Regions from separate parts of the Pontibacillus yanchengensis genome, predicted to be linked through region 3. Evidence: predicted binding sites of a transcription regulator. Region 3 holds the regulator's gene; each other region holds the start of a gene.

Region 1 (5,535 bases), on a different contig from region 3:
AGGTACACTGCTTACAGGTATTAACTTTTTAGTTACAATTCTTAAAATGCGTGCGCCTGGCATGACGTTAATGCGTATGCCAATGTTTACATGGTCTAGCGCTATTACATGTATTCTGATTATCTTCGCATTTCCAGTATTAACAGTAGCTCTAGCATTAATGACGCTAGATCGTATTTTTGGAGCACACTTTTTCACATTGATGGATGGTGGCATGCCAATGCTTTGGGCAAACCTATTCTGGATTTGGGGACACCCTGAAGTTTATATTGTAATACTACCTGCTTTTGGCATATTCTCTGAAGTAATAAGTACATTCTCACGAAAGAATTTATTTGGTTACAAAGCGATGGTTTATTCTATGGTAGTAATTGCCTTACTAAGCTTTATAGTTTGGGTACACCACTTCTTTACAATGGGAGCAGATGCATCTGTAAACTCTTTCTTCTCTCTAACAACAATGGCCATTGCAATTCCAACTGGTGTGAAAATCTTTAACTGGTTACTCACGCTTTATAAAGGTCGAATAAAAATCAATACAGCGATGTTATGGTCACTCGCCTTTATTCCGAACTTTGTCATCGGCGGGGTAACGGGAGTTATGCTTGCGATGGCGGCGGCAGACTATCAATATCACAATACGTACTTCTTGGTTGCCCACTTCCACTATGTATTAATATCGGGTACAGTATATGCTTGTTTCGCAGGATTATATTATTGGTATCCAAAGGTATTTGGTCATAAATTAAACGAAACATTAGGAAAGATTAGTTTTTGGATATTCGTAGTTGGCTTTAATGTGTGCTTTTTCCCAATGTACTTCTTAGGATTCGCTGGTATGCCTAGACGTGTTCATACCTATGCAGAAGAAACTGGTTGGTTTGAATTAAATGCTGTTGCATCAGTTGGTGGTGTTTTAATGGCAATTGGGTTCGTCATTATTGTCTATAACATCTATTATAGCATCCGCTATGCAGAACGTGTAAAAACAGGAGACCCTTGGGATGGCCGTACTCTAGAATGGTCTACACCAGCTCCAGTTCCTTATTATAACTTTGCAAAGATTCCTGATGTACATGGATTAGATCCGTACTGGGAAATGAAAAAAGAAGGAAAGCATGAGTTAGATATTGACGAAGAAGACCTAGAACCAATTCACATGCCTGATAATTCTGGAGTTCCAGTTATAATGTCAGTACTTTTATTTATTGCTGGATTCGGTCTTGTTTTTGAATGGATGTGGATGGGCATCATTGCAACCATTGGTGTAATAATCACAATGATTGTACGTTCTTTTGATCCAGATGAAGGGCATCATGTAGAGGTAGAGGAAATTAAAGAAATTGAACGAAATGTACGTAGGAAGGAGGAGTAACCAAATGAGTCACAATGAAGTGGTAGATTCGACTCAACCATTGGAATTTCAAACTGAAAAAAGTCGATTAAATATTCTTGGCTTTTGGATTTTCTTAGGTGCTGAGATAGCCCTATTTGGAACATTGTTTGCTACGTATTTTGTGCTTACAGGTCGACTTGCAGATGGACCTGGACCTGCTGAATTATTTGAACTTAAGGGAGTACTCATTGAAACGTTCCTCCTTCTTACGAGCAGCTTTACTTGTGGAATTGCCATTCACGAAATGCGAAGGGGAAGCCGAAAAGGGTTAATGACTTGGTTTATCCTAACCATGTTATTAGGGTTAGGCTTTCTATACTTTGAAGTGGAAGAGTTTATCCATTATGTGCATGAAGGAGCCTCCCTACAAACAAGCGCATTCTGGTCAGGGTTCTTCACTTTACTTGGTACACACGGTGCCCACGTAAGTTTAGGTATTGGCTGGATGAGTATGATATTAATACAACTTGCTCGTCATGGATTAAATTCAACAACAGCTAGAAAAGCCTTTATTATCTCGTTATATTGGCACTTTTTAGACGTTGTTTGGATATTTATCTTTACAGGTGTTTATCTATTAGGGATGGTGATGTAATATGTCAAATAATTCTCATAGCCATTTCCCATGGAATCATGTAATTGGCTTTGCATTATCTGTAGCATTAACGTTACTTGCGGTGTGGGTAGCCCTATACACAAGTCTATCCATTACTGCTATTGTATGGATTATTGTTTTTTTGGCCGTTCTCCAAGCAGGCATACAATTGTTCATGTTTATGCATATTAGAGAGGGAGAAGGTGGTACCCAAGTGTTCACGATGGTTTACAGTGCCATTATTGGTGTGATTATTGTCGGTGGAACTATTTGGGTAATCAACGCAATGATGCATAGTATGAGTATGTAAAAATAACGGCATGCGCTCAGGTATTCACCTGTAGAACGCATGCCTTTTTATATTGGTTAATATTAAATGTTTAGATTACATCTTTTCTTCTAGCTATATGAGGGAACTTCTCAAATATATGCTCTCTTGTATTTTTATGTTCAAAAAATACAAGATAAAAAGCGAAATGAGCAAAGATTAAATTAAGTATGAATACGGCTAGAAGGGTGCTATACATCATAGTATTAATTTGTAAGGAAGCGAATTCAATGAAAAAGAATCCCCACATACCTAAGATAAAAGGAAGTTGCACCATTGCAGTTATACGGTATTCTATCCATAAAAATAAAGGTGTAATACTTGCAAATAAGGCATAAACCATTAATACATCCATGTCATTCACTCCTGTCAAGCTAATTTCGTTCATAATTACGTTTTATATGTGTCAAATTTGTGAACATTTCTTAATTAAACTATAGCAACTTTCTGACTATTTGAAAACCCTTACATTGTATTTTAGACACAAAATTTTCACATTTATACAAACTCGAAATGCTTGTATCCTGTACATTTATTTTATATACTTGCAATACATTAAGATTGTGAAATGTGTCACAAAATGTTCATTTCCCATAACACACTTACGGGTTTCTATGTTGTATACTGAAGGTATTATTGTTTTTAGGACATTCAATCTAGTATTCTTGCAAATATCGGAGTAATGTTCTTAATTTATGTAAAGGGGGCAGCGTAAAATGATGGAGTTTGATAGTGTTACTATGAGTCGTATGTTAACGTCCTTGACGTTGGCCTTTCATATTATATTTGCAACAATTGGTGTTGGAGTACCATTAATGATATCTATTGCTGAATTTATTGGTATTAAGAAGAAAGATGCCAACTATACCCTTCTCGCTAGACGATGGACAAGAGGTTTTGTTATTACAGTTGCAGTAGGGGTAGTAACTGGTACTGCTATTGGTCTACAGTTATCCTTGTTATGGCCAAGCTTTATGCAAGTAGCAGGAAATGTTATTAGTCTTCCATTGTTTCTTGAAACATTTGCATTCTTTTTCGAGGCTATATTCTTAGGGGCTTATCTGTACACATGGGATCGATTTAATAACCCAATCTATCACTGGTTATTTTCTATTCCGGTTGTGATTGGTGCAGGTATGTCAGCATTCTTTATTACGACTGTGAATTCGTTTATGAATACACCACAAGGTTTCGAATTAGAAGGGAGAACGATTACAGATATTGATCCTTTAGAAGCAATGTTTAATCCGGCAACACCTACAAAAGTATTCCATGTGTTGTCATCCAGTTATTTAACGTCTGCTGCTATTTTAGCGGCTATCACAGCGTTTATTATTCTAAAGAAAAAATCAACAGATTATCATAAGAAAGCTTTAAAGCTAACGATGATAGCTACTTTCTTTTTCGCGATTTTAACAGCAATTGCTGGAGACCTATCAGCTAAATTTCTGGCTGATGAACAACCAGAGAAACTAGCAGCAGGTGAATGGCACTTTGAAACAGAAGAAGGTGCTGACCTTATTTTATTTGGTACATTGAATGAGGATAATGAAGTGGAAAATGCACTTCGATTGCCAAATGCTTTAAGTTTCTTATCACATGGTGATTTTAATAGTGAAGTGGTTGGCTTGGATCAATTTCCAGAAGAGGAAACTCCACCTCTTTGGATTCATTATATGTTTGACTTAATGGTTATGCTTGGTATGTACGCACTAGGGGTATCTTTCCTATATATCGTTCTATCCAAACTAAAACGTTGGAATGAGCACAATAAATGGCTACTGTGGCTCATTGTATTGAATGGACCATTTGCTATGCTAGCTATTGAGTTTGGATGGATCTTTGCAGAAGTAGGACGTCAACCTTGGATATTAAGAGGGTACATGAAAGTGTCAGAAGGCGCAACGACCTCACCACACGTTGAGTGGATGTTGCTACTGTTCCTTGGTCTATATATTCTTCTTGGGGTAATCTCAGTAAGAGTATTACGTAAATTGTTCTCCGATAACCCAGCCGAGGTTGAGCTTGAGCATAGATATCCAGAAGTCGATCAAAGAGGTGTTGATGTATGAGTTACGAATTAGTAGGTATTACTGTATTATGGATCTTTTTATACGGCTATTTGATCGTAGCTTCTATTGATTTTGGGGCAGGTTTCTTTGCTTACTATGCGAAACAAACTAAGCAAGATCATATTATTAATAAAATTATTTCTAGATATCTATCTCCTGTATGGGAAGTAACCAATGTATTTTTTGTTTTCTTTTTCGTGGGATTAATAGGGTTCTTTCCAGATACTGCGTATTATTTTGGACAGACTCTACTTATACCTGGAAGTATCGCAATTGTCCTCCTCGCAATACGAGGGTCATTCTATGCGTTTGAGAACTATGGATCAAAACAAAGCTCTGTCTATATGTTTCTATATGGTGCGACGGGATTATTCATTCCAGCTGCGCTAGCTACAGCTCTTACGATTTCTGAGGGAGGATTCATAGAGGAAACATCTAATGGGGTTCGTCTACTGACCGGTGAACTTCTAACAAGTCCATACTCTTGGAGTGTAGTTTTCTTAGCTATTGTTTCGGTGTTGTTTATTAGCTCTGCATTTTTAACATTTTATGCCAATCGTGCTAATGACAAGCCAGCGATGGAGCTAGTTCGAAAATATATGATCTTTTGGAGTTCACCGACCATTATAGCAAGTCTCACCACCTTTATCGCCATGAGTCAGCATAACCATCGTCACTTTGAGAAAATGTTGGATCTCTGGTGGATGTTTGGGTTATCTGTTGCTTTCTTCTTAGGGGCTGTCTTCTTGGTATATCAGAAAAAACGTTTTGGACTTGCATTTATTTTCGTTATGTTCCAATTCTTCTTCGCATTCTTTGGATATGGTGCAGGTCATTTACCGTACCTATTAGAACCATATATTACGCTACAAAGTAGTGTAACCAATGATGCAATGGGCTTGGCGTTAGTTATTGCCTTTATTGCAGGGCTTTGCTTGTTAATACCTTCGTTGATTCTGTTAATGCGTATGTTTTTATTTGATGCAGATTATGTTAAAGGTAATAAATAAGAATTTACTGTCCTTTCTTAGTAAAAAGAAAGGACAGTTTTTTTATAGTCTAGTCTAAAATGTTTGATGTGTATAACTTAATAGTCATAGAGGCCGCGTCCAGCTCCAGCAACTAGTTTAATCTACTCGTTCTG
Region 2 (5,535 bases), on a different contig from region 3:
ACAGCTCTACAATCTGGACTTGTTCTGTTACCTGGGGCGATTATTTCTGGATTAATGTCCCCTATTACAGGTCGTATCTTTGATAGGATTGGAGCGAGACTTTTGACGATGGTTGGTTTATCCATCATCACCGTCTCTACCTTCTTCCTTTCCTTCTTAGATACAGCGACGACATTGACTATGTTAACTGTATTTTATGCAATCCGAATGTTTGGTCTATCTATGGTCATGATGCCAGCTACTACAGCTGGATTAAATCAGCTACCAGACAAACTCATCCCTCACGGTGCAGCTATGAGTAATACGATGCGTCAGGTTTCTGCATCTGTAGGCACAGCTATCCTTGTAACCGTCATGACAAAGACAGCAGAGACCGCTCAGCAGCAATCTTCTATCGCTAACCCTGAAATACATGGCGTCAATGTAGCCTTCATGGTCATTACTGTCCTTTCCTTCTTAGGGATGGTTTTATCCTTCTTCGTAAAAAAACAAGATGGACCCGTTGAACAACAGGAAACAGAAGCAAGTTCACAGCAACAATCAACACAACAAACTCAAAACGCTTAACTGTAATTAGCTAAAATACAGGAAGTACAAGGAGGGGAATGATCATTCCCCTCCCTTTTATATTTCTAATCTTGTTATAAAACACCCCTTCTTTAACTATCCACCTACACCAAGATAATGATTGTAACCAAGAAGCACACTGAATTGACAATTTCCGCAACACCTAACTGCATAATGGTGAGTTTTTTCCCATAAAGCGTAAATGCCCGTATCACACTTGGAATAAATGCAATCATGAATAGCAAAGATTGCGTAAACAAAACGACAAGTATGAGAAGCAATGCATGATAACTCCAAGAATACCAACGGAAGGCTACATTTTTCTTTTCTCTTATCATCGTTTTAACAAAGAATGTGCTGCCTAGAAAAAACAGAAAGCATAGTATAGCAATCATCCACCCCTGCTTATCTAAGCTACCAGCTCCAAGGTAATAACTTGCCAATCCTCCTATACAAAAAACAATTATAGCTGTTACATCATTGAGAAAAGCCCGCTCTTTCTTCCTTTTAGCAAAATACAAAATCACAAAGAACAAAGGAATCATCATAAGTCCAAAATAGAGCATTTCCCACTCATTCAACAAAACAATAGCTAGAAAAAGTAAAGTGAAGCCGACATATATACCTGACCATTTATAGTACTCCTTCTTCTTTTTCCCCTTCACTAGCATCAACAATGGATAAGTTGATAAATAAAGAAATAACCATCCTAGGAACAACGGGACATGTGTACTAGTAAATGCGCTTGAGGTTATTCCTAATAGAAATGGTACAAGTAGCATAGCCCATGCTCCATGTTGCTTTGGTAGTAATGGTTTCATTGCAATCCCCTCTTTTCTATCTAGGTACCTTTATTATAATGAACGAAAAATAGAATGAATGTGATAAATTTCACATACATATGTTCTTTCTATTTTTATGATAGAAGTAACTAAAATTAGGGGGTATGTATATGATCGATCGAGACTTTAATAAGAATCCCTTTATTGTCATATGGGAACTAACAAGAGCGTGTGAGTTACATTGTCTTCACTGCCGAGCGGAAGCTCAATACACCCGCCATCCACTTGAATTGACTTTTGAAGAAGGAAAACAATTAATAGATTCCATTTATGAAATGGACAACCCTATGCTTGTGTTCACCGGTGGTGACCCTCTCATGAGGCCTGATGTCTATGATATTGCCTCTTATGCTGTTCAAAAAGGTGTTCGGGTATCCATGACACCGAGTGCAACACCAAATGTAACCAAAGAAGCAATTAAGAAAGCCAAAGATGTCGGTCTTGCTCGTTGGGCTTTTAGCTTGGATGGCCCCAATGCAAAAATACACGATCACTTCAGAGGTACTTCTGGATCATTCGACCTAACGATGAACGCGATTGAGTATATACATGAATTATCCTTGCCCTTACAAATTAACACTGTCATTTCACGCTATAATGTGGACGTGTTAGACGAAATGGCAGACTTGATCCAGACATTAGGGTGTGTGCTTTGGAGTGTGTTCTTCCTTGTACCAACTGGAAGAGGGAAAGACAGCGATATGATTTCACCGGCTGAACATGAAAAAGTCTTCCGTTGGTTAAACGACTTACAAGGAAACGTATCCTTCGACATTAAAACAACAGCCGCTCAACATTACCGCCGAGTAGTCATTATGGATAAGATGAGAAAAAATAAAGATAAACAAACTGAAATTCAATATGTAGATGCTTTGCATGCTGGGAAGACGGGGCAATTTGATGGGCTTGGACGTGCCCCTAGAGGTGTAAATGACGGAAATGGATTTGTGTTTATCTCTCATATTGGGGATGTTTACCCAAGCGGCCTATTACCAGTTAAAGCAGGTAATGTTCGAACAGAATCTTTAGCTGACATATACCGCCACTCCCCTGTCTTCAAGAGTTTACGAAACCCAGATGAATATAAAGGTAAATGTGGTGTATGCGAATACCGTTATGTATGTGGCGGTTCTAGGTCAAGGGCCTATGCACTTACTGGAGACTACTTAGAGAGTGAACCAGCTTGTGTGTATATCCCCAAAAGCATGCGAAAGACCAAAGGCTAAGAACAAAAGCTCGGGGCGCCAGAACCTTTTTTTACTTCTAAAAAAGTAACCAACATACACAAAGTTGTCATAAAACAAGTTGTTTAATGTGATATATATCACGTTTTATTTACATCCATCTTGCTATTCTAAATATAGAGTTAAATTCTTTTTAAATGGAGGGATTAGGATGCAACAAACGTTCACGAAAGAATCCATCGTAGGTGATATTGTAACGAAATTCCCTAAAGCTAGTGATTTGTTCAAATCGTATCGTATCGATTTTTGTTGTGGCGGAAATCGTCCACTAATTGAAGCTATTGAAGAAAGAGAATTGTCTCCAGAGCAAGTATTAACTGATTTAAATACCCTTTACAGTGAATCAAAAGCATTACAGGATGCAGAAATTGATTGGCTCAATGCTTCCTCTCAAGAACTGATTGATCATATTATTGCCAAACATCATCGATACTTAAATGAAGAATTGCCACAACTAAGCCCTTATGTAACAAAAGTGTTGCGTGTGCATGGCACCTCTAACCCTCACTTATCTACTGTTCACACGCTATTTCATCGCTTAAAGACAGAACTTGAACAACATACCATCAAAGAAGAAACACATGACTTTCCTTTATTATTAGAACATGAGCAAAATCCAACAGAAGAAACTCGTAGGAACGTTATGAAAATAGTACAAGAATTAGAAAATGAACATTATACTGCTGGAAACCTATTAAAAAAATTACGCGAGGCTACCAATGATTACACTCCTCCCCAAGGAGCCTGTGGCACTTATCGTCTCGTTTATCAACGACTTGAAGCCATTGAGACTGACTTGCATGAACATATACATTTAGAAAATAATATACTTTTCTCCCGAGTGTGAGGGGAAGAAAAGCGCAAGCGCCCGTTTAGTGACGTATGGGCTGCGGCCTACACGATATAGGTTGGTTCGATGTTGCTGCGTGACGCAGCGGTATTAATCGAACGTCCTTAGACATCTGCGGGCCAAAATTTTATACTTTCTTTCCTATTAAAGAAGGCTTGCCGAGTGGCAAGCCTTTAGTGCAGATAAAGGTCTAGTTGGACTTATACTATCATTCTTAAAAGATGTAAGCTTTCATCTAAATGCACAAATAAAAAGGAAGGCTGTCGTAAGGAAACTCGACATTCTTCTTTTGTAGTACAAAATCTTTGCATATTATTTTTGTAAAATATTCGCAATGTTTTCCTCCATATGTGATAATAGTCCTTAAGTACTATCATCCTCTTAGGACATATGGGAGAGAACAAAACATGGGTAACCAACTCGTTTATTTACTACTAGGATCCATAATAACCGTTAGTCTTATAAATCTAATCATGTTTGTAACCCGTAGCAAATGGAAAGAAAGATTTAATGAAATCTCCCTTTCTTTCATTCTAGCTAGTTTATGTGGCTTCACGATAACTATCATCCCTACGATGGCTCTAGTAATTCAGGGAGTGATTGAGTTATCCTTAGGAAATATTCTTCCATTTTTACTCCACTGCCTTTATTCCCTAACCCTATTTTTTATAACATTTTTAATCATGGGCTTCTTCGGTAAGAAAAAAATAAATGCAGACCATTTACAAAAACGAAATGTACATATCCATTTAATATTGAGCGTTGTGGTAAGTTCTTTTATATTAGTATTTACGTATTATATAACACTCTCTCATACCCCTACACTCATACTAAAAAAAGACAATAGTTTTTACTCTCTCCTTTTATTAATTGGGACCATTTATACAACCATAAGGATATTTGAGCATATACAGATGGACCAATCATTGCTTGGCCGAGAGGTGTCATTAATAAAAAATATTTCATTATTTGCTATGATTAGCATAGCCATCTGCTCAGTCGTCTACTGCTTTATAGATGGTTTATTCCTTCATAATAGTTTTCTTATGAATACAATTGAAGCAAGTAGTGTATTACTTTTATTTTTAATTACCATCACTTATATCGAAGATCAATTTACCCATCAGCAGGAAAAATTAAAAGAAAAACATACAGAACTAAAAGTACAAGAACAACATTATCGTTCCCTTTTTGACTATAATCCTGACGCTATTTACACCTTGGACCTAAAAGGGAATTTCACTGCATTTAATCCTTCCGCCGTTCCTCTTACAGGGTATAGCTTAGAAGAATTATATAAACGTAAAATCAAAGACCTTATTGTGCCAGAAGAAATCCCTTACGTCTTAGAAAAATACGAAAACGTAAAACAAGGCAATACAGCCAATTTTGAAACGGCTATCCTTACCAAAGACCATACCATTGTGAATCTGGATATTACCGCCTTTACTATAAAAGTAGATAACAAGATTACAGGTGTATATGGTATTGCACAAGACATCACAGCAGAAAAACAAGCCCAAGAACAAATTGAGTACTTAGCTTATCATGATGAGCTAACGGGATTATTAAATCGCAGAAGGATCAAAAATGAGATGGAAAGTCTTATTGAAAAGGATGGGGAACAATTAGCGACCATAGTCATTGACGTTGATCTGTTTAAAGATATCAATGACCACCTTGGGCATACGTACGGCGATCACCTATTACAATTAGTAGCAAAGAGAATGCAGGAAGCGATTGGTGAGCGCGGTTTTATTGCACGATTAGGTGGAGATGAATTCTTAATCTGCATCCCTTCTATTGAAAATCATGAAGAGGTCAGAAACGAGATAACTTCCATTCAAGATAGTATGAAAGACATTTTTATCCTTGGAGAATATTATAAAGAAATTTCCTTAAGTATAGGTGTTTCTTTTTATCCTAAAGACGGCAAAGATTTTAATACACTTATTCGACATGCGGATATGGCTATGTATGAGGTGAAAAGGGACGGACGAGATAGCTATATGGAATATTCTCCATCCTTCGC
Region 3 (5,535 bases):
AGCCCTACATAAAGAAGACCTAGACAAAATAATGGAGTGGCATCGAAACCTTACGTTCTTACGACAATTAGATGCAACGATTGCCCAACCCAAAACCAAACAAGAGATTGAAAAATGGTATGAGGATGCGACCTCAGGCAATGGCTTTCTATTTGCCATTCGTACCATTGAATCGGAAACACTTATCGGTTTTATAGAATTGGAAGGCATCCTCTGGAATCAAGGAAATGGATGGGTGTCGATCGCGATTGGTGAAGAATCCTATCAAAATAACGGATACGGAACTGAAGCGATGGAACTGCTGGTAGACTTTTCTTTTCAAGAGTGTAACTTACACCGTATTCAATTGACGGTTTTTGAAAACAACCCAAGAGCCATACGCCTTTATGAAAAGCTTGGCTTTCAAAAAGAAGGGGTCTATCGCGAATTCATTAGACGAGACGGTGAAATGTGGGACATGCTTTTATTTGGGCTATTACGGAAAGAATGGAGAGCCTGAGGGTTGAAATAGAAATAAAGAAAACCATGTCACCATGCAAGAAGCGCAATGACGACTAGTCGTCATTGCGCTTCTTTTGCGTCCTCTTCATCATCTTGTACCCCCTTCATAAAGAAGGAAAATGGTAATGCGATTAATACCAACGCAGTTGAAACCAAAAAGGCCTCATTCAACGTTTGCAACGTAGCTTCTGTCATATTTGGCTGACCGGCGGCAATTTGCACTCTTCTTGTTTCATAGTAAACAGAGAAGAAAACAATGCCTAATGATGACGCTATTTGTCGTAGCACGTTGTTCATGGCCGACCCTTGTGCAACTAGATGTTCTGGGATAGCGTTCATCCCTGCTGTCGTAGCTGGCATGTTACTGAATCCTAATCCCATGCCTCGGACTGCATTGAGAGCTAAGATAACCCAATAAGGAGTGGATAAACCAATGAAGCCTAATCCAGTCGTAGCACTGGCTAGTATAAGTAAGCCAATCGGAATGACCCATTTTGGCCCTTTTTTATCTAATATGCGACCACCAACAGACATAAAAATACCACTCGCAGCAGCTGCTGGTAAGAATAATAAGCCAGTTAGGACTTCACTCAATCCATATACTTCTTGTATCAACAACGGAAGTAAAAAGATTCCTGAGAACAAACCAATGGATGCAGAACCAGTTACAATCGTGGAAATGGCATAGGTAGGCACCTTAAACACCGAAAGATTTAGTAACGGTTGTTGCTGTTTATCTTCAAATCGAACAAAGGCAATAATAGCTACTATACCACCTACAATTAGAGCAATGTTACTCCACTGCGTTAGTGCCTCTAGTGTTTTTCCTCTTCCAAGAGCGTATAGCACACTCCCAACTCCAGCCGTAACAAGAACAAATCCGATATAATCAAATTTTAGTTCCGGGTTCGTCTCTGTTTCTTTTAAAAATTTCGTGGATAAGATAATCCCAATAATGCCGAATGGAATATTAAATAAGAATAGAAACGGCCATGCAAAGTATTGAATAATCACGCCGCCTACCGTAGGTCCAATAGCCGGGGCAACCATTGCTGCGACGCCGTAAATGCCTACAGCTAGTCCCCGTTCATTTTTCGGAAAGGCATTAAAGATAAGCGCCATGGCAATTGGCATCATCAACCCACCTGCTATCCCTTGTATGGCTCTTGATAAGATGACCAGGCCAAGACTAGGTGATAAGGATCCTGAAATGGAACCAACCATAAATATAATAAGTCCACTAATATATACTTTCTTCTTACCAAAGCGGTCTCCTAGAAAACCAGTAAGCGGCATGGTCATCCCCATCGCTACCATAAAAATGGTTAGCATCCATCCAACACTTACTGCGTCAGAATTAAAGATCTTAATGAAACGAGGTAACGTTGGATTCAGCATACTATTATTTAAAATGACCGTAAAGGTTCCAAATAGTACAGAAACCACAACAAGCCATTTCTTTGGAAGTCTACTCATTGTATCCCCCTTCCTCTTTTATTTCGTAACTCGAAGTATTTTTCTACTATACCATAGGCCCAAATAGGAAAGATAATATAATGTTTACCCAATTTCTTATTTATATGAAAAGTATGGATAGGCTACAACAAAAGCGCAAGTGCCCGTTTAGCGACGTATGGGCTGCGACCCACACGACGTGGGTTGGTTCAATGTTACTGCGTGACGTGGGCCTACAAGATGTAGGTCAGTTCGATGTCGCTGGGCGCTGGAGCTGGATGTAGCCTCTATAACCTATTAAATTATACAAAAGCAAATTTATTATACTTTCTTACACAAAACAAAAAACTCGCAAAATGCGAGCTTTTTGGTAACACCTTTTATATTATTCTTCAGGCTCTTCCTCTACTTCTTCTTCATCCATAGGATAATGTTTCAAAAAGTAAACTAGGGCCTGCAGCTCTACTGCTAAATCAATGTGGTGAACACGTACATGGCCGGGCACATTAATTCGTGCTGGTGTGAAGTTTAAGATACCGATTACACCCGCTTCAATCATGCGATCCGCGATTGCCTGGGCAGCTTGTGCTGGTACCGTTAAAATCGCAACAGAAACGTCTTCGTTCAAGCGTTCCTCCACTTCATCAATATGATAGACAGGAACACCTCCGATATCATCGCCTATTTTCTCAGCATTGGCATCAAAAGCCATTTCTATTTTTGTATTATTATTTTTCGTGAAATTATAGTGTAGGAATGCTGTACCAAGATTCCCTACACCAATCAGGGCTACTTTCGTTGTTTCATCTTGATCTAACGTTTTACGGAAAAACGTTACTAAGTAATTCACGTTATAGCCATAGCCTTTTTTCCCAAGTGCACCAAAATAAGAGAAATCTCTTCGGATGGTGGCGGAGTCTACTTTGACAGCTTCACTCAATTCTTTAGAAGACACTCGTTGCTTCCCTTGACTATGTAAGTTATTGATAAACCGATAGTATAGTGGAAGCCTTTTGGCTGTGGCCTGGGGTATTTTATTTTGATCTAATTCCATGGGTCCTCCCCCTCGTCTTCGGGCGATCTATGATAATCACCAGATTTACCACCTGTCTTTTCTAGTAAGTACGTTTCCCCAATAATCATACCTTTATTAAGTGCTTTACACATATCATACACGGTTAATGCAGTAGCAGACGCAGATGTGAGCGCCTCCATTTCCACACCGGTACTACCTTTTGTCTTCACCTTTGATTGGATTGTTAAACGATATCCTCTCGTTTCTTCTGTCCACTCAAAGGATACATCAATCCCTTTTAACGACAATGGATGACACATGGGAATCCAATTCGATGTATTTTTTGCTGCCATAATGCCAGCTACTTGTGCTACACCCAATACGTCTCCTTTTTCTAGTTTGTTTTCTGAGATGGCATTATATATTTCTTCATCCATCAAAACACTGCTACATGCAATGGCAGTACGAACGCTATCCTGTTTCTCTGATATATCTACCATATGTGCACGACCTTGCTCATTAAAATGAGTAAACTCACCCATACCAATACCTCCTTATACCAAAAGCGCAGGCGGGGAGATTCAACTTGTGTGGATAAGATACTTAGATCTTATCTTAAAGAAAAGCGCACGCGACTTGTTCAACCCAAGGGGTAGGCGCTAGAGCTGGACATGTAAGCGCTAGAACTTATCACTTTCTTTTCTTTAAAAAAGCTAACTCGCCCAGTCTTTACCTCGTGACAAGTACAGACTCTATTCGATAAGATCAAAGTAGCCTGTTATCCATATCTATTATATGCACTAAATTGTACCAAAAAAGATTCCTATCGTATATTATTCTGACATGCATGATGAAAGCGATCACCTTGCTTCTAACGCCAAGCATAAGATACACTTAACACATTGAGGTGAACGAGCATGATTTTATTGCAAGCCAATGATATAACAAAACGCTATGGCGCTGATCTTATTTTATCTAATATTAAATTAGAAGTACACACCAATGATCGGATTGCCATTGTCGGTCGAAATGGTGCGGGTAAATCTACCCTACTAAAAATAATGGCAGGAGAACTTCCATATGAAGGCGGAGAACTCCATAAACCTAAAGAAGCTACATTAGGCTATCTCGAACAACACACAGGCCTTGAATCGGATAAAACGATTTGGGATGAAATGATTAACGTTTTCGCTCATCTCCGTGAAATGGAACAAGAATTACGCACAATGGAACAGCAAATGGCTGACCCTGATCTAATAGAAGATCAAACTCGTTATCAAAAGTTATTAAAAGATTACGATGAAAAACAATTACGTTTCAAGAATGAGGGCGGATATCGGTACGAGGCAGATATCAAAGCTGTCTTAAACGGGCTCCAATTTAAGGAGTTCGACCTTAATACAAAAATTGCGACACTAAGTGGTGGTCAAAAAACGAGACTAGCGCTAGGGAAGCTACTTTTATCCAAACCTGATATTCTCATCTTGGACGAGCCTACGAACCACCTAGATATTGATACGTTAAACTGGTTAGAGCAATATCTCCAAGGGTATGAAGGAGCCGTCGTTATCGTTTCCCACGACCGCTACTTTTTAGATAAGGTTGTGAACGTTGTCTATGAAATTTCCCGTCATTCTTCTGAAAAGTTCCTCGGAAATTATAGCAACTACCTTGATCAAAAAGCTGCTAACTATGAGCGCGACTTAAAACGATACGAGAAACATCAAGCCGAAGTGAAACGGATGGAAGACTTCATTCAAAAAAACATTGCTAGAGCGTCTACAACGAAACGTGCTCAAAGCAAGCGAAAACAGTTAGAAAAGATGGAGACAGTCGAAAAACCGATGGGGGATGAAAAGTCAGCTAAGTTTTCTTTTGATATTAATCGTCGAACTGGGAATGACGTTTTAAAAGTAAGAGACCTTACGTTCCAATATGACGACATGAACAAGCCTGTCTTTTCCAATGTAACCTTTGATTTAAATCGACTGGATCGACTTGCTCTTGTTGGCCCAAACGGAGTAGGAAAAACCACATTACTCAAAACCATCACCGACTTCATGCAAGCAAACCATGGCTCTATTCAGTACGGCGCTAACGTACAGATAGGGTACTACGACCAAGAACAAGCCAGACTTCAATCAAAAAAAGAAGTGTTACATGAATTATGGGATGAATATCCTAACATGGATGAGAAAGATGTTCGTACCGTGCTTGGTAATTTCTTATTCACAGGAGAAGACGTGCTGAAATCAGTAAATTCCCTTAGTGGTGGCGAGAAAGCTCGGCTAGCGTTAGCAAAGTTAATGCTAGAAAAGTCCAATGTTCTAGTATTAGACGAGCCTACCAACCACTTAGACTTAGATAGTAAAGAAGTATTAGAATCTGCTTTAATGGACTATCCAGGCACAATCCTATTCGTTTCTCACGACCGTTACTTCATCAACAAAATTGCGACGCAAATTTTAGAGATGCAAGGAGATTCCACAACCCTCTATCTTGGAAATTACGATTATTATGTAGAGAAAAAAGAAGAGGAACAAGAAATTGCTGAGTTTGAGCAA
Region 4 (5,535 bases), on a different contig from region 3:
CAATCATCCCGATGTTGCATTTGAGCTTCCCGCTCACTTCATCCTCGCAGTTGCCAAAAATGGTTGTTGCATATGAGTCCTCACCAATTCATTGGCGATAAAATCAATCGCTTTGGTTGATATACCAATATGATGAAGCGCAATGGCTAGTAGACTAATTGCAGTTACTCCTTGTTCTGTTACGTGGGCATGAGCTGATTTACCAAGAACCGTGATACTATTTTCTTTTTTCTCGAAAGGAATCTCCAACTCCTGTAGAGCTTCTAGTAACCGTTCCTGATCCTCTCCTTCATATACGAGGGAATCAGGTACAGCATTAAAGGAAATCCCTCCTCGGAGACGTAAGGTTGTTTCATTATCCGCTTCAAGATGCAGTTGTAGAAGACCCTTTTCTGCGTAAGTAAGCGGGAAGGAGGAATCTGGAACAAATCCATAAGAAGGCATTTCTTCTTGTTGGTTGTATTTGTTCATGCAACGCCATAACGTCTCTTCATCGGTACCAAAGATGAATCGTAATCGTTTAGGAAACGTCACACCTAAGTTTATTAATACCCTTGCCGCAAAGAGCGCTGCAAGAGTTGGACCCTTGTCGTCCTGTGTACCACGGCTATACATTTTGCCTGCTTTGATGACAGGTTCAAAAGGGTCCTCCTCCCAATTCTCAACACACTTCCTGGTGGCACTACATCTAGATGTCCTAGCACACCTATCATTTCTTTCCCGTCTCCTATTTCCGCATAGCCATAGTACCCATCAGGATCTAGATAAACTCGAAAACCTAAACCTTCACAAAGACATAATGTCGTTTCCAATGCTTCCTGTATCGGTGCACTAAATGGATACGGAGAATGATCTTCTGTCAGAACACTTGGAATCCGTACAAGTTTCTTTAGACCTTCAAAACGGTCGACTCTTCTTGTTTAAGCTGAGCTAACAGATGCGCTTCGTTTAATAAGGTCATTCACATCACCTTCCGTTAACGTAGCAGCCATGACCGCTTTTATGGTATGCATACGGTTTTCTGCTTCATCGAAGACAACAGAATTCTTACTACGGAAAACATCGTCGGTGACCTCCAATTCTGTTAGTCCAAACTTGTCGTGCATCTCTCTTCCCACCACAGTTTCTAAATCATGAAAAGAAGGTAAGCAGTGCATGAACAGTGTATGATCCTTCCCTGTCATCTCCATCATTTGTTGATTGACTTGATAAGGTTTTAACATTTGAATACGCTGTTCATATTGATCTTCTTCTCCCATAGACACCCATACGTCGGTATAAATTACATCTGCTTCCTTCACGCCTTCTTGCACATCTTCTGTCAGCGTAATAGTAGCTCCCGTTTCGTTCGCAATGGTTCGTGCATAAGTAACAATATCATCAGAAGGGAATAACTCTTTCGGTGCTACTGCTCTGAAGTTCATCCCCATTTTGGCAGCCCCGATGAGTAAGGAATTACCCATGTTATTTCTTGCATCACCGATATAGGAGAATGTCACTCCTTTTAAATGACCAAGCTCTTCTTTGATCGTCATAAAGTCAGCTAATATTTGCGTAGGATGATAGAGATCGGTTAACCCATTCCAAACCGGAACACCAGCAAACTTAGCGAGACCTTCTACCGTTTCATGCTTAAAGCCTCTAAATTCAATACCATCAAACATCCTGCCAAGCACTATGGCTGTATCTTCCACCGACTCTTTTTTTCCAAATTGAATATCATTTTTCCCAAGGTACTCAGGGTGAGCTCCTAGATCCACACAAGCAACAACAAACGCACAACGAGTTCTGGTCGATGGTTTTTCAAATAAAAGGGCTATATTTTTTCCATCTAGCACTCTATGTGGAATTCCTTCGTTTTTCAGGCGTTTAAAAGTGATAGCTGTATCTACTAAATATTCTATTTCCTCTGGAGTAAAATCCTTAAGGGTCAATAAATGACGATTGAGTAAGTTCATGTCTATCCTCTCCTCTTCGTTAGATATCTTCTCGGTACACTGGCATGCTCATGCATCTTGGTCCTCCACGTCCCCTTGAAAGTTCAGAGCTCGGGATTTCAATAACCTCTAATCCGTGTTGCCTTAATAGCTTGTTAGAGACGTAGTTACGGTCATACGTCATGACTACACCTGGGGCAATTGCTAACGTATTTGAACCATCGTTCCACTGCTCTCGAGCTGCTGCGATTGGATCCCCACCCCCACATGGGATAAGAACAATATCCTTTAATTCCAGGACTTCTTTTAGGGTCTCTGCGAGGTTATTCCTTTGTTTGATTGTGACACGATTTTCCTCTTCTCCTTTTTCAAGGATGAAAATTCTCATGTCTCCATCCGGTCCTTCAATCGCAGGATGAATCGTAAATTTATCATAATCTACCATTGTAAATACTGTATCTAAGTGCATAAACGCTCTAGACTTTGGTATTTCTACAGCTACAACTTTCGTAATGTCTTCTTGATCCTTAAATAGATTGATAGCCATTTTTTCAATTGCCTGCGGTGTAGAGCGTGAGCTGACACCTACCGCTACAGTATGCTTATTTAAGATGAGCTGGTCTCCACCCTCCATTGAGAATCTGGAGTCACGGGTGAACCATTTTGGTATGTTGTGTTTTGCAAAACGAGGATGATACTTCATGATGTAATCCATAAAGATTGATTCTCTTTCTCTAGCACTCTCGTTCATCTTATTAATAGAGATTCCTTTTCCAATCACGGCTGCTGGGTCTCTTGTAAAATAGAGATTTGGCATAGGATCTAAATAGAACGGATAATGATCAGCCATTAGTTCATAAAGATGAACTTTTTTCTCTTGTTCAATGTCTGTCTTGAGTACCCCCGACATGACTTTTTCTACTAAATCTTGAACGGAACCATGTAATAAATACTCCTTCACATTGTGTCTTGCTCCATTTATGTTTGATTTACTTTCTTCAAGAATTTGATCTACGAATTGTTCTTGTAATTGTATGGAATGCAAGGATTCTTCTAACAATCTCTCTAAATAAAGCACTTCAACACCCTGATTACGAAGTGCATTGGCAAAGTAGTCGTGCTCTTTTTGTATAGCTGGGAGAAACGGAATGTCATCAAACAGTAAACGTTGTAAATATTCAGGTGTTAGATTTTCTACTTCTTTTCCAGGACGATGTAAAATAACAGTCTTTAGTTCACCTATTTCTGAAGTAACATGTAGTGGATATTTCATTGTTCATCCCTCCTTGAGCAAGTTTTCTTGTTTACACCTTTATCTTATCGGTTTTTGAAAGCGCTTGATGTGACGACCAGGACAGTGCCATTGTGATGAATTTCACAAAAAATCCGGTTGAACATGTAGGTTTATGTATAAACATCCACATATTTTACATTTCATATGATTGTTACTTTTGACCTAATGAATAAACGAATTATAACTATACTATCCACAAAGAAAAGTTTATATATTCTGACTATTTGCAACTCCATACGAAAAGGCGAGCACTATCTCCGCTCGCCTTTTCCTTATTGCGGAAGGTTATCATTTAATTGTCTAGAGGTAGCAATATCAAGGTTTCCATCTAATAAATGGGACATGCCTCGCACTAAAGTATCATCTTCTAAAAGACTCCATAAGTGATAGCCGAAATCCTCTCTCTTCAATAGCACTTGCTCGCATACTTCAACTGTACCGTAATCATGAAGTTGATGAGCACGGTTGATGGTCTTCCGTAGCATCCCTTGAACTTTGATCTCATGCTCTAGATCATTACGAAGAAAATCACGCATAGTATAGCGACCTTCTACTTCGTGCTTGATGTAGGAAATTTCATGCTGGGTCACCGGATGAGCCGTAGGTACAACTCCTAAACGAGCTACCCTTTCCCCAATTTTATCAATGTGCTCCTGTGTTACTGTAATGTGTTCTTCTAAAATATGATGCAAGCTGCCAAATGACTCTGCACCTTCTGTGAGCCAATGATGCTTCGTGTATTGATTTAAAGCCACAGAGAGTGCACAGTTATGCTCATCTAGCATCAACCCTAACTCTAAACGAGTCTCATAAGGCAGGCTGATTCCAGAGCCTTCCTGACGAGCCGTCCTTGGCTCTTGACGAAGAATCATCTTCTCTGGATGGTGAGAGGTGTGTCCTGGCATTGTAGCATCAAAACCTGATTTACCTAGCTTAAATTCGTCGTGGGAAAATCCTTGATTATCATGAGTTTGCATGTTTTACCCTCTTTCAAAATAAAGTTCATTTTTAGTATGGGTGGAGACGATACATATTATTAATATCGAACTAATTTCTTCTCTCTACATTACAGCTATCGCATTGCGATTTTACAGCTAACGAAAATCACGCATAAAAAAGGCATTGTTTTACAAACTAAAAAAGACTTTCTTAGCGCGTTAGTACAAACAACCATGACAAATATCATGTATGCCACCTGACGTTTATGTCTTATAAACCAACACCATATCATTTATGATAAGACTATAAGTTGGTCGAGATATGCCTGTGTAAAGGAGTAATAAATATGGATAAACAAAAACAAAAAGAACTAAAAAAGAGTGTGTCACCATATGCAAAACCTAGTACAGCCGCAGGGGTAAGACAGTTAGTCAATACCCTATTGCCTTTTTTACTACTTTGGTATCTTGCTTATCAAAGCCTAGCTATTTCTGTATGGATAGCTGTTCCTCTAGCTATGCTAGCAGGAGGTTTGGTTGTTCGTATCTTTATTATCTTTCATGATTGTACCCACCAGTCGTTCCTGAAAAGCAAGAAAGCAAACCGGATTATTGGGACAATCACCGGCATTATTACACTGTTTCCGTTTGAAAAGTGGAAACGAGAGCATTCCATTCACCATGCTACAAGCGGAAACCTTGATAAACGAGGAACGGGAGATATTTGGGTTATGACCGTTGACGAATACCTTGCTGCTTCCTTCTGGGGTAAGCTAGCTTATCGTCTTTACCGTAATCCCATTGTGATGTTTGGACTTGGTCCGTTGTATTTATTCTTAATTGCAAACCGCTTCAATCAAAGCGATGCAAAACCAAAAGAACGTTTGAATACACATTTAACGACTATTTCTGCTATAGCCATCTATTCCGCACTTTTATGGGCGATCGGCTGGCAAGCATTCCTTATTATTCAACTGCCTATTCTTTATGTTTCTGGCATCTTAGGCATTTGGTTGTTTTATGTACAGCACCAATTTGAGGATTCCTATTTTGAAAATGAAGACGAATGGGACTTTGTAAAAGCAGCTGTTGATGGAAGTTCCTATTATAAGCTACCGAAAATCCTTCAGTGGGTTTCTGGAAGTATTGGCTACCATCACGTGCACCATTTGAGTCCTAGAGTACCGAACTATAACTTGGAAGAAGCTCATGAATCAACACCACCGTTACAAAAAGTAACGACGATCACATTGAAATCAAGCTTAGAATCCCTTCGATTCCGTCTTTATGATACAAGAAATAAAACCTTTGTCAGCTTCAAAGAAGTCAAACCACTTCTTAAAAATTCCGAAGCAATTGCTCGAGC

The links. The regulator Rex, encoded in region 3, represses fermentation and respiration genes when NADH is low (regulators of the CRP and FNR family bind a similar motif). The targets are predictions, from matches to a motif close to TTGTGAAATATTTCACAA.
Region 1: the regulator Rex is predicted to act here: its motif matches at 2,881-2,898, upstream of GLW08_RS02410 (cytochrome ubiquinol oxidase subunit I).
Region 2: the regulator Rex is predicted to act here: its motif matches at 2,722-2,739, upstream of ric (iron-sulfur cluster repair di-iron protein).
Region 4: the regulator Rex is predicted to act here: its motif matches at 3,301-3,318, upstream of arcA (arginine deiminase).

The regions. Positions count from the first base shown of each region.
Region 1 is NZ_WMEU01000001.1:497,241-502,775, reverse strand. It holds gene qoxB (cytochrome aa3 quinol oxidase subunit I) at 1-1,375, shown strand, start outside; gene qoxC (cytochrome aa3 quinol oxidase subunit III) at 1,380-1,991, shown strand; gene qoxD (cytochrome aa3 quinol oxidase subunit IV) at 1,993-2,301, shown strand; gene GLW08_RS02415 (spore morphogenesis/germination protein YwcE) at 2,372-2,674, opposite strand; gene GLW08_RS02410 (cytochrome ubiquinol oxidase subunit I) at 3,036-4,391, shown strand; gene GLW08_RS02405 (cytochrome d ubiquinol oxidase subunit II) at 4,388-5,401, shown strand.
Region 2 is NZ_WMEU01000005.1:94,195-99,729, reverse strand. It holds gene GLW08_RS15200 (DHA2 family efflux MFS transporter permease subunit) at 1-567, shown strand, start outside; gene GLW08_RS15195 (YwiC-like family protein) at 672-1,388, opposite strand; gene GLW08_RS15190 (TIGR04053 family radical SAM/SPASM domain-containing protein) at 1,520-2,635, shown strand; gene ric (iron-sulfur cluster repair di-iron protein) at 2,805-3,500, shown strand; gene GLW08_RS15180 (EAL domain-containing protein) at 3,911-5,535, shown strand, end outside.
Region 3 is NZ_WMEU01000009.1:4,661-10,195, reverse strand. It holds gene GLW08_RS19090 (GNAT family N-acetyltransferase) at 1-499, shown strand, start outside; gene GLW08_RS19085 (MDR family MFS transporter) at 562-1,977, opposite strand; gene GLW08_RS19080 (redox-sensing transcriptional repressor Rex) at 2,342-3,010, opposite strand; gene moaC (cyclic pyranopterin monophosphate synthase MoaC) at 3,001-3,513, opposite strand; gene abc-f (ribosomal protection-like ABC-F family protein) at 3,889-5,535, shown strand, end outside.
Region 4 is NZ_WMEU01000004.1:97,210-102,744, reverse strand. It holds gene GLW08_RS22165 (M20/M25/M40 family metallo-hydrolase) at 1-37, opposite strand, end outside; partial or broken gene GLW08_RS21655 (M20/M25/M40 family metallo-hydrolase) at 34-648, opposite strand; gene argF (ornithine carbamoyltransferase) at 921-1,958, opposite strand; gene arcA (arginine deiminase) at 1,978-3,210, opposite strand; gene GLW08_RS13095 (Dps family protein) at 3,504-4,208, opposite strand; gene GLW08_RS13090 (fatty acid desaturase) at 4,517-5,535, shown strand, end outside.